Regions from separate parts of the Streptomyces sp. NPDC048254 genome, predicted to be linked through region 2. Evidence: riboswitches for the same ligand, from Rfam matches in the RefSeq annotation. Region 2 holds a riboswitch; each other region holds the start of a gene.
The links. Region 2 has a riboswitch for thiamine pyrophosphate ahead of thiO (glycine oxidase ThiO). Riboswitches for the same ligand answer to the same signal wherever they lie in the genome.

Region 1: linked by a shared signal. The riboswitch ahead of thiC (phosphomethylpyrimidine synthase ThiC) and the one ahead of thiO (glycine oxidase ThiO) in region 2 are both predicted to bind thiamine pyrophosphate.
Region 3: linked by a shared signal. The riboswitch ahead of ACGFZQ_RS18635 (thiamine ABC transporter substrate binding subunit) and the one ahead of thiO (glycine oxidase ThiO) in region 2 are both predicted to bind thiamine pyrophosphate.

The regions. Positions count from the first base shown of each region.
Region 1 is NZ_JBICZJ010000012.1:51,060-55,080, forward strand. It holds gene thiC (phosphomethylpyrimidine synthase ThiC) at 1-1,658, opposite strand, end outside; TPP riboswitch at 1,651-1,828, opposite strand; gene ACGFZQ_RS30785 (YibE/F family protein) at 1,900-3,462, shown strand; gene ACGFZQ_RS30790 (SsgA family sporulation/cell division regulator) at 3,667-4,021, opposite strand, start outside.
Region 2 is NZ_JBICZJ010000011.1:329,096-333,116, reverse strand. It holds gene ACGFZQ_RS30380 (FAD-dependent oxidoreductase) at 1-1,073, opposite strand, end outside; TPP riboswitch at 1,203-1,314, shown strand; gene thiO (glycine oxidase ThiO) at 1,312-2,481, shown strand; gene thiS (sulfur carrier protein ThiS) at 2,478-2,678, shown strand; gene ACGFZQ_RS30365 (thiazole synthase) at 2,682-3,476, shown strand; gene pknB (Stk1 family PASTA domain-containing Ser/Thr kinase) at 3,597-4,021, shown strand, end outside.
Region 3 is NZ_JBICZJ010000006.1:131,137-135,157, reverse strand. It holds gene ACGFZQ_RS18650 (cytochrome P450) at 1-359, shown strand, start outside; gene ACGFZQ_RS18645 (hypothetical protein) at 858-1,031, opposite strand; gene rlmN (23S rRNA (adenine(2503)-C(2))-methyltransferase RlmN) at 1,362-2,468, shown strand; TPP riboswitch at 2,493-2,600, shown strand; gene ACGFZQ_RS18635 (thiamine ABC transporter substrate binding subunit) at 2,681-3,784, shown strand; gene ACGFZQ_RS18630 (ABC transporter permease) at 3,829-4,021, shown strand, end outside.

The DNA of each region.
Region 1 (4,021 bases), on a different contig from region 2:
CCGCACATGGAGCAGAAATGGGCCGTCTTCGCCGGCTCCGCCGGAAGCGTCTCGTCGTGGAACTCCCGAGCCGTGTCGGGGTCCAGGGCGAGGTTGAACTGGTCCTCCCACCGGAACTCGAAGCGGGCGTCGGACAGCGCGTCGTCCCACTCCTGCGCGCCCGGGTGACCCTTGGCGAGGTCGGCCGCGTGGGCGGCGATCTTGTAGGTGATCACGCCGGTCTTGACGTCGTCGCGGTTGGGCAGGCCGAGGTGCTCCTTGGGGGTTACGTAGCACAGCATCGCCGTGCCCCACCAGGCGATCATGGCGGCACCGATGCCGGAGGTGATGTGGTCGTACGCCGGTGCGACGTCCGTGGTCAGCGGGCCGAGCGTATAGAACGGAGCTTCATCGCAGATCTCCTGCTGAAGGTCGATGTTCTCCTTGATCTTGTGCATCGGGACATGGCCCGGGCCCTCGATCATCGTCTGTACATGGAAACGCCTGGCGATCCGGTTGAGTTCCCCGAGCGTGCGCAACTCCGCGAACTGGGCCTCGTCGTTGGCGTCCGCGATGGAGCCGGGGCGCAGGCCGTCGCCCAGCGAGTACGTGACGTCGTAGGTGGCGAGAATCTCGCAGAGTTCCTCGAAGTTCTCGTACAGAAACGATTCCTTGTGGTGCGCGAGGCACCAGGCCGCCATGATCGAGCCGCCGCGCGAGACGATGCCGGTCTTGCGGTTGGCGGTGAGCGGCACATACGGCAGCCGCACGCCCGCGTGGACGGTCATGTAGTCCACGCCCTGCTCGGCCTGTTCGACGACCGTGTCCTTGTAGATCTCCCAGGTCAGCTCCTCGGCCCTGCCGTCGACCTTCTCCAGGGCCTGGTAGAGCGGGACCGTGCCGATGGGGACGGGGGAGTTGCGCAGCACCCACTCGCGGGTGGTGTGGATGTTGCGTCCGGTGGAGAGGTCCATGACCGTGTCGGCGCCCCAGCGGGTTGCCCAGGTCATCTTCTCCACCTCCTCCTCGATGGAGGAAGTCACGGCGGAGTTGCCGATGTTGGCGTTGACCTTCACCAGGAACCGCTTGCCGATGATCATCGGCTCGATCTCCGGGTGGTTGACGTTGGCCGGCAGCACGGCCCGTCCCGCCGCGATCTCCTCACGGACGACCTCGGGGGAGACGTTCTCCCGGATGGCGACGTACTCCATCTCCGGGGTGACCTCACCCCGGCGCGCATACGCCAGCTGCGTGACCGCCTCGCCGTCACGGCTGCGGCGCGGCTGGCGCGGGCGGCCCGGGAAGACCGCGTCCAGGTTGCGCAGTCCGCCACGCGGAGAGGTGTGCTTGATCCCGTCGTCCTCGGGACGAACGGGGCGGCCCGCGTACTCGGCGGTGTCACCGCGGGCGATGATCCAGTTCTCCCGCAGCGGCGGCAGGCCCCTGCGGACGTCGGTCTCGACGAGCGGATCGGTGTACGGGCCGGAGGTGTCGTAGAGCGTGACCGACTGCCCGTTGGTGAGATGCACCTGACGGACCGGCACCCGAAGGTCGGGGCGCGAACCCTCGACATACCCCTTGTGCCAGCCGATCGACTCTCCTGCCTCTTGGGGTGTTTCACCCGCAATGGGCTGTTCGTCCTGACTGAAGGCAGGCGTGCGTGCGTCCTTGTTGGTCATGAGACCTACTCCCTACGCCGGCATTACCCGGTAACAGGTTCGGCGGTCGACGCAGCGGCTTCCGTCGGGCGGCGTTTCATGTGAAACATCACTCGTTCCACGTGAAACATCGCGAATACGGAGGTCAGCGCCCTCTCAGCCCGGTGCTCCGAGCTCCCGCGTGTGCAAAGGTGCCTCCACGCTAGCGTCAATTCGGGCGCGGTGAACAGAGGGCCCCTGTCGTTCTTGCGATGATCGGGCGGTGACCACGACACAGCAGCACCCCTATCCGCCCCCCGACCCAAGGCGCGGCAACGGCGCCGCACAGGGCGGCGGAACCGGCCACGGGGGCCACGGTGCCGGTGACGGACACGACCACGGGCAGGGCCACCAGCACGACCAGGGGCGCGCTCACAGTCACGACGACGGCCACATCCTCGGCCACCCGCCCGGCCAGGGACCGGGCCAGGGACCGGGCCAGGGACCGGGCCAGGGACCCGGCCAGGGCGGCTCGGGGGCAGGCGGCGGGCACGGTCACTCGCACAGCCACAGCCACGGCCCCGCCGCGCCGGTCTCCAAGCATCTGCGCAAGGTCATCGCGGCGATCCTCATCCCCTTCACCGCCGCGGTCGTCGTCGGGCTCGTGGTGCTGTGGCCCGGCGGCGCCCCGTCGCACGAGCGCACTGGCGTCGGCTTCGACCGGCAGACGCAGGCGGCCACGGTCACCAAGGTCGTCTCGGTCAGCTGCAAGTCGGTCAACGCTTCGGGGGACAGCTCGACAGGCGACACCTCCACCGCGGAGGGCAGCTCCGCGAAGCAGGAGGAGGACGGCACCTGCAAGAAGGCCACGGTCCGGGTCGACACCGGCAAGGACAAGGGCCGTACGTTCACCGAGATCGTGCAGCCCGACCAGTCGCGTCAGCTGGACGAGGGCGAGAAGGTCGTGGTCGCGTACGAGCCCTCGGCGCCCAAGGACCTGCAGTACTCGGTCACCGACGTGAACCGGAAGTTCCCGATGGCGCTGCTGGCCGGGATCTTCGCGCTCGCCGTCGTGGTGGTGGGTCGGCTGCGCGGTGTGATGGCGCTGGTCGCGCTGGCCGTCAGCTTCCTGGTGCTGACCATGTTCATCCTGCCGGGGATCCTGCAGGGCTCGAATCCGCTGCTGATGGCGGTGGTCGGGTCGAGCGCCATCATGCTGATCGCCCTGTACATCTGCCACGGGCTGTCGGCCCGGACCTCGGTGGCGGTGCTCGGCACGCTGGTCTCGCTGTGCCTGATCGGCCTGCTCGGCTCGGAGTTCATCGACTGGGCCGCGCTCACCGGCAACACCGACGACAACACCGGCCTGATTCACGGCCTGTACCCGTCGATCGACATGAGTGGTCTGCTGCTGGCCGGTGTCATCATCGGTTCGCTGGGTGTCCTGGACGATGTGACGGTGACCCAGACATCGGCCGTCTGGGAGCTGCACGAGGCCAACCCGACGATGGGCTGGCGCGGGCTGTACCGGGCCGGCATCCGCATCGGCCGCGACCACATCGCCTCCGTCGTCAACACTCTCGTCCTGGCCTACGCGGGCGCCGCGCTGCCGCTGCTGCTGCTCTTCTCGATCGCGCAGAGCAGCGTGGCGACGGTCGCCAACAGCGAACTGGTGGCCGAGGAGATCGTGCGCACCCTGGTCGGCTCGATCGGCCTGGTCGCCTCGGTGCCGGTCACCACGCTGCTCGCGGCGCTGGTGGTCTCGGCCGACCGGCAGAGCAAGGAAGCGGTCGCGTCCGTGGAGGCCCCGGCGCGTGGCGGACGAGGGCGTCGCCGGAAGCGGTGAACGTGCGGCGAAGAAGCAGTGGGCGGCGCAAGAGGACGGTCCGCATGAGGAGAAGCGCTCCGGCACCCGCCCGGGGGCGCACAGGGCATCTCCCCCTCAGGGACACGGCAGGGCTACGCAGGGCGCCCGCCCAGGGACACGCAGAAGCGTTCCTGCGCGTCCTCACGCGGCTCGGCGGAGCGGCTCGCGCCCCGTGCCATATCTTCAGCCCGCGCTCTGCTCCTCGGCCAGGATGCGGTCCAGGGCCTCGTCCAGATGGGCGTCGAAGTCGGCGAGCGCACCTTCCTGGCCCAGCGGCACCAGCTTGTCGGTACGGTCGAGAAAGGCCACCAGCGGTGGTGCCGAAGACCGGAACACCGCCTGGTCGCCGCCGACCTGAAGCCTGATCAGGACCTCTCCCAGCACCTCGGAATCAGCGGGCGCAATATGCACATCGCCCTCCCCGCACGGCCGGCCCACCCCGTCGATCAGCAACTCACGGCCGAAGGCCCAGGTCACCGGCGCATCCCCGGGCAGATGGAAGGTGAGCCGTACGGCATACGGATCACAGGTCTCGTAG
Region 2 (4,021 bases):
CTCCAGGCCGGGCCCGTCGGCTCACCGCGCCAGACCATGCGGTCGGCGACGGCGTGGTGGCCGGCGTACTGCACGAAGCGGCCGAACTGCTCCGACCAGAAGTACGGCACGGGGTCGTAGACCGCGTCGGACTCGCCGAGGATGTTGGCGGCGACCGTGCGCGGGCCCTGGAGGGCGTTGTCCCAGTGGTGGACCAGGAGGCGCTCGCCGTAGCGGCCGGACGGGAAGGACGCGCAGTCGCCGACCGCGTAGACGTCCGGGACGCCGGTGCGCAGCCGGTCGTCGGCGAGCACCTCCCCGTGCGCGCCCAGGTCGATGCCGGAGCCGGCCAGCCAGGCGGTGGCGGGGCGGGCGCCGATGCCGACCACGACCGCGCCCGCGGGCAGCCGCGAGCCGTCGTCGAGCACCACCGCGCCGGGTTCGACACGCGCCACGCGCGCGTGCGTGCGCAGTTCGGCGCCGCTGTCGGCGTACCAGGCGGTCATCGGCGCGGCCACCTCGGCCGGGAGCGCTCCCGCGAGCGGGCGGTCGGCGGCCTCCACGACGGTCACCGCGCAGCCGGCCTCCCGGGCCGCGGTGGTGAACTCGGCGCCGATCCAGCCCGCGCCGACCACCACGATGTCGTGCTGCCGGGCGAGTACGGGCCGCAGCCGCTCGGCGTCGTCCAGGGTGCGCAGCAGGTGGACGCCGGGCACGCCCTCGGTGCCGGGCAGCGCGATCGGCTCGGCGCCGGTGGCGAGGACCAGGACGTCGTACGGCACCGGTCCGGCCTCGGTGTCCAGCTCACGGTCGGCGGGGCGCACGCCGAGGGCCTCGCGGCCGAGCGCCAGCTCGATGCCGAGCGCCTCGAAGTCGACCTCGAAGGCGGAGCCCTCCGCCTTGCCGAGCAGCACCGCCTTGGAGAGCGGCGGCCGGTCGTACGGCTGGTGCGGCTCGGCGCCGATCAGGGTGACGGTCCCGGTGAACCCCTGCTCACGCAGGGCCACGGCGGTCTGCACCCCGGCCATGCCCGCGCCCACGACCACCACGCGCCGCGTCTGTGACGTGCTCTGTCGCTGCGTCTGCTCGCTCACGTGATCACCATAGACAAGAACGATAGACAACTGACAAAGAGTCAGTCAGGGGGCGTGCTGAGTGACCTGCTCCACACCGCCGGCGCAGGCCGTCTTACGAGGGCGGAGCCCCGCGGTCTAGGGTGGCCGGTAAGCACACGCGGGAGCCCGGGCGCACTGGGCTGAGAGGGAGGCTGGCGGCCTCCGACCGTACGAACCTGATCCGGGTCATGCCGGCGAAGGGAGGGGCTGGACGCCCATGTCCGCACATACGTCCGACGTCCTCGTCATCGGGGGCGGCATCATCGGCCTGGTCACGGCCTGGCGGTCCGCGCAGCGCGGGCTCGCCACCGCCGTGGTCGACCCGGAGCCAGGCGGCGGAGCCGCGCAGGTCGCGGCGGGAATGCTGGCCGCGGTCACCGAACTGCACTACGGCGAGCAGACCCTGCTGGGGCTCAACCTGGCCTCCGCCCGCCGCTATCCCGACTTCGCCGCCGAGCTCACCGAGCTGACCGGCCACGACCTCGGCTACCGGCGCTGCGGCACGCTCGCGGTCGCGCTGGACGCCGACGACCGCGCGCATCTGCGCGAGCTGCACGCCCTCCAGCGGCAGTCGGGGCTGGACTCCGAGTGGCTGTCCGGGCGAGACTGCCGGCGCCTGGAGCCGATGCTCGCGCCGGGCGTACGCGGCGGGCTGCGGGTCGACGGCGACCACCAGATCGACCCGCGCCGGCTGGCGGCCGCCCTGGTGGCCGCGTGCGAGCGGGCCGGGGTGGTCTTCCACCGCGACTGGGCCGAGCGTCTGGAGGTGGTACGGGAGCGGGCCGCCGGTGTCGTCACGCGCGCGGGCGACCCGCTGGGCGCGGACCGGGTCGTGCTCGCCGCGGGGAGCCTGAGCGGGCGGCTGGCGGGGGTGCCGGACGAGGTACTGCCGCCGGTGCGGCCCGTGAAGGGGCAGGTGCTGCGGCTGACCGTGCCCGCGCGGTACGCGCCGTTCCTCAGCCGGACGGTACGGGCCGTGGTGCGCGGCGGCCATCTCTACCTGGTGCCCCGGGAGAACGGCGAGCTGGTCGTCGGGGCGACCAGCGAGGAGCTGGGCTGGGACACGACGGTCACCGCGGGCGGCGTGTACGAGCTGCTGCGCGACGCGCACGAGCTGGTGCCCGGCATCACCGAGCTGCCGCTGACCGAGACCCGGGCCGGGCTGCGCCCCGGCTCCCCCGACAACGCGCCGCTGCTCGGGCCGACCCGCCTCGACGGACTGCTGCTGGCCACCGGTCACCACCGCAACGGGGTGCTGCTCACGCCGGTCACGGGAGACGTGATGGCGGAGCTGCTGACCGGCGGTGAGCTGCCGGAAGAGGCCCGTCCGTTCACGCCGAAGCGTTTCGGCCCCGTCCCCGGCGCACTCCTGGAGCAGACCGCATGAACATCTCCGTCAACGGGGAGCGCCGGGAGATCACCCCGGGCACCGCTCTCGACACGCTCGTGAGGTCCCTCACGGCCGCGCCGTCCGGGGTGGCCGCGGCGGTCAACGAGACCGTCGTACCGCGCGGGGAGTGGCCGGGTACGGCGCTCGCCGAGGGTGACCGCGTGGAAGTCCTGACCGCCGTACAGGGAGGCTGAGCCATGGCCGACGATCCGTTCGTGCTCGGGGGTACGGCCTTCTCGTCCCGGCTGATCATGGGGACCGGGGGTGCGCCCAGCCTGGAGGTGCTGGAGCGGGCGCTGGTCGCGTCCGGGACCGAGCTGACGACGGTCGCGATGCGGCGGGTGGATCCGGGGGTACGGGGGTCCGTGCTGTCGGTCCTCGAACGGCTGGGGATCCGGGTGCTGCCGAACACCGCGGGGTGCTTCACCGCCGGGGAGGCCGTGCTGACGGCCCGGCTGGCCCGGGAGGCGCTGGGCACCTCGCTGGTCAAGCTGGAGGTCATCGCCGACGAGCGGACGCTGCTGCCGGATCCGATCGAGCTGCTCGACGCGGCGGAGACGCTGGTCGACGACGGGTTCACGGTGCTGCCGTACACCAACGACGATCCCGTGCTGGCGCGGAAGCTGGAGGACGTCGGGTGCGCCGCGGTGATGCCGCTCGGGTCGCCCATCGGATCCGGGCTCGGGATCCGCAACCCGCACAACTTCCGGCTGATCGTCGAGCACGCGCGCGTGCCGGTGATTCTGGACGCGGGGGCCGGTACGGCGTCCGACGTGGCGCTGGCGATGGAGCTGGGGTGCGCGGGGGTGATGCTGGCGTCCGCCGTGACGCGAGCGCGGGATCCCGAGCGGATGGCGTTCGCCATGCGGGCCGGGGTGGAGGCGGGACGGCTGGCCCGGCTGGCCGGCCGGATCCCCTTCCGCCACTTCGCCGAGCCGTCGTCCCCCACGGAGGGCCTGGCCGCCCTGGACCCCGAGCGCCCCGCCTTCTGACCGCCGATCCGGTCTCTCGGGGCGCGTGGAGGGGCGCGCTGCGTCACAGGTGCGCTGCAAGTCGGTGGGGAAATCTGTCTCACCTGTGGGGGTTTCAGCCGGGGCTCGTACACTCTCGGGGTGGATACGACGCTTCAGGACCCCCTCGTCGGGCAGGTGCTCGACGGCCGTTATCGCGTCGACGCGCGGATCGCCGTCGGCGGGATGGCCACGGTCTACCGGGCCCTGGACGTCCGGCTGGACCGGGTGCTCGCGCTGAAAGTGATGCATCCGGCGCTCGCCGCCGACGGGTCCTTCGTCGAGAGATTCATCCGGGAGGCCAAGTCGGTCGCCCGGTTGGCCCACCCCAATGTCGTCCAGGTCTTCGACCAGGGGACCGACGGGCCGTACGTGTACCTCGCGATGGAGTACGTCGCCGGGTGCACCCTGCGTGACGTGCTGCGCGAGCGCGGCGCGCTGCAGCCGCGGGCCGCGCTGGACATTCTGGAGCCGGTGCTGGCCGCGCTGGGCGCCGCGCACCGCGCCGGGTTCGTGCACCGGGACAT
Region 3 (4,021 bases), on a different contig from region 2:
CGCACCGCAACGGTGTCGGCATCCCGCGGGTCGCCATCGAGGACGTCGAGGTCGGCGGCCGGCTGATCCGGGCCGGTGAGGTCATCTACAACGCGTATGTCGCCGCCAACCGCGACCCCGAGGTCTTCCCCGACCCCGACGACCTGGACTTCGACCGCACCAACGGCCCCCACCTGGCCTTCGGGCACGGTCCCCACCACTGCATGGCCGCCATCATGGCCCGTATGGAGGCCGAGATCATGATCGGCTCGGTCCTCACCCGCTTCCCCGGCATCCGCCTGGCCGTGCCTGCCGAGGAGGTCGAGTTCCAGCGCCAGGGCCTGATCCGCGGCCCGCGCACCCTGCCCGTGACGTGGTGACCGGGAGGACACCGACCTACCCGGTCTCCACCCCGGTCGGCCGATAGGGTGCCGCTGAGGCTTCGCTCACTCGGCGGGGGCAACTGTGATCGACGCATGGCGTCTCATACACGGCGACGAACTGGTGGGCACACTCACGGTCTACGGAGTGGACATGCCCGCTTTTCTCTTGCGACTTCAGCCCCGGCCCGGGCTGGGAACCGGTCCGGCCGCTCTTCGAAGCCAGGGCCGCGGTAAAGGGGCCGGATCCCGACGGAAGCCGGACGGCAATGACCCTCAAGCCGATCATCGACCTCGGGCTCACGCTCGTGCCGGTCACCGGCGGTGACACGGTCGACCGATTCTTCCTCCTTATCGAGGGCGGCAAGGCACGCTTGCGGTATTGAGGACGCTCACGGCGTACGCGATCTCCCGCATGGGTCAACTTTGGCGCGGTCGACGACGGCCGTCCGGAGCGACGGTCGCAGGCCACCCGATTGGATCTGACGGGTAGTGCGCTCAGTGCTTGAAGGAGCCCCTGGCCTGTTCTTTCGCGCCCCGCATCTTGCCCCGTGTTTCGAGAGCGGCGCCTTTTGCTGCGAGGGTTTCTTTGTGCACCGCGTGGGCCGCCTTCCGCACGGTCTTTCCGACGATCTGTTCTGCCTTTGCCTTGGCCCGTTCTCCGGCGCTCATCTCGGTACCTCCGTGGGGTCTCACTGACCGTGTGCCCATCGGGACAAAGGGGAAAAACCTCTGTGGGACGTGTTGGTAACGGACGGCCGGGGTCCCACAGGCCCGGCGGGGAGACGCCCGTCGATTTGGATCCGCTATGGACGGTCGACTCCGCGTAAGTGGACCGCAACGACGACCCCGGCAGCTCGGTCGGGGCGCGCAGCTCCCTCGGCTGGGCCGTCTCCGGGCCGTCCGAAGCCGTTCAGTCACGACTGGTAGCGACTACTAACGACAGTCGTCGCGAGCCGCAGCCCCAGGTCACCCAATTGGATCTGCGACACTGGTACAGCCATGCCTAAGCCCGGAGAACTTACTTTTGTCGCGCCGCGCGGAGCCAAGAAGCCGCCGCGGCATCTTGCCGATCTCACGCCTGCCGAGCGCAAGGACGCGGTGGCCGAGATCGGTGAGAAGCCGTTCCGTGCCAAGCAGCTCGCGCAGCACTACTTCGCGCGCTACGCGCACGACCCCGACCAGTGGACGGACATCCCGGCCGGCTCCCGGGACCGGCTGCGGGACGCGCTGTTCCCCGAGCTGATGACCGTCGTACGGCATCTGTCGACGGACGAGGGCACCACCCGCAAGACGCTGTGGCGGCTGTTCGACGGCACGCTCGTCGAGTCCGTGCTGATGCGCTACCCGGACCGGGTGACCATGTGCATCAGCTCGCAGGCGGGGTGCGGGATGAACTGCCCGTTCTGCGCGACCGGGCAGGCGGGCCTCGACCGGAACCTGTCCACCGCGGAGATCGTCCACCAGATCGTGGACGGGATGCGGGCGCTGCGGGACGGGGAGGTGCCCGGCGGTCCGGCGCGGCTGTCCAACATCGTGTTCATGGGCATGGGCGAGCCCCTCGCCAACTACAAGCGGGTCGTCACCGCCATCCGGGCGCTGACCGACCCGGCCCCGGACGGGCTGGGTCTCTCGCAGCGCGGGATCACCGTGTCGACGGTCGGACTCGTGCCGGCCATCCACCGGTTGGCCGACGAGGGACTCAAGTGCCGGCTCGCGATCTCCCTGCACGCCCCCGACGACGAACTGCGCGACACCCTCGTCCCCGTGAACACGCGGTGGAAGGTGCGCGAGGTGCTCGACGCCGGGTTCGAGTACGTCGAGAAGAGCGGGCGGCGGTTGTCGATCGAGTACGCCCTCATCCGCGACATCAACGACCAGGCGTGGCGGGGGGACCGGCTGGGCCGCCTCCTCAAGGGCAAGCCCGTGCACGTCAACCTCATCCCGCTGAACCCGACGCCGGGTTCGAAGTGGACCGCGTCGCGGCCCGAGGACGAGAAGGCCTTCGTCGAGGCCATCGCCGCGCACGGTGTGCCCGTCACCGTCCGGGACACCCGTGGTCAGGAGATCGACGGAGCCTGCGGTCAGCTCGCGGCCACCGAGCGGTAATCTGAGGGCCGCAGGTACATCTTCATATTCCGACAGGGGAGCGCCACAGCGCTGAGAGTGCGGCAATCGGGCCGCAGACCCTCTGAACCTCGCCCAGGTCATTCTGGGTAGGAAGTTCGGTCATCACTCAAGCTGTTGCGCCCTGCCCAGAAGATCAGATCCTCTGGGCAGGGCCGCGTCTCTTCCTGGTCAACCCCAGGAGGAAAACACCAGTGCACACAAGGACCTTCTTGGCCGCGGCCGTCGGGCTCGGCCTCGTCACGCTGTCCGCGTGTTCGTCGTCGGGTACCGGGACCGACTCCAAGACCGTCACCCTGGTCAGCCACGACTCATGGGCCGTCTCCAAGACCGTGCTCCAGGACTTCGAGAAGCAGTCCGGCTACAAGGTGAAGGTCCTCAAGGACGGCGACGCCGGCCAGGCCGTCAACAAGGCGATCCTGACCAAGGACAACCCGCAGGGCGACGTCTTCTTCGGCGTCGACAACACCCTGCTCTCCCGCGCTCTCGACAACGGTCTCTTCCAGCCGTACGAAGCCAAGGGCCTCGACCAGGTCGGCACGGACTACCAGCTCGACGTGGGCAAGCACCGGGTCACCCCCATCGACTACGGCGACATCTGCGTCAACTACGACAAGGCCTACTTCAGCAAGCACAAGCTGACCCCGCCCACCTCCTACGCCGACCTCGTCAAGCCGCAGTACAAGAACCTCCTCGTCACGGAGAACGCGGCCACCTCCTCGCCGGGGCTCGGCTTCCTGCTCGGCTCCGCCGCCGCGTACGGGGATGGGGGCACCTCCCGCTCGAGCGAAGCCGAGAGTGGGGGAGGCTGGCAGGGCTACTGGAAGAAGCTCAAGGACAACGGCGTCAAGGTCGTCGACGGCTGGGAGCAGGCCTACAACGAGGAGTTCTCCGGCTCGGCCGGCGGCAGGAAGGCGAAGGGCGACCGGCCGCTCGTCGTGTCGTACGCCTCCTCCCCGCCCGCCGAGGTCATCTACGCCGACCCGAAGCCCAGCACCGCGCCCACCGGCGTGGCGACCGGCACCTGCTTCCGGCAGATCGAGTTCGCCGGGCTGCTGAGCAACGCCAAGAACACCAAGGGCGGCAAGGCGCTCGTCGACTTCCTGGTCTCCAAGGAGTTCCAGGAGGACATGCCGTTGAACATGTTCGTGTACCCGGTGGTCAAGGGGGCCGCCGTGCCTGCCGAGTTCACGAAGTACGGTCCCGCCGCCCAGGACCCCGAGACCATGGCGCCCGACAAGATCGCCGCCAACCGTGACCAGTGGGTCAAGACGTGGACGTCACTCGTACTGAAGTAGCCGCGGCAGCCGGCAGGCGCGGGAGCGCGGCGCGGCTCGGGCTGATGCTCGTGCCCGTCGCGTTCTTCGCCGTCTTCTTCGCCTGGCCGGTCGCGGCGATCGTCACGCGCGGGCTGAAGGTCGACGGGGTGTGGCGGTTCGGGCGGATCGCCGACGTCGTCGGCGAGTCCGACATCCGGCACGTCCTGTGGTTCACCACCTGGCAGGCGCTCGCCTCCACCGCGCTCACCCTGCTGG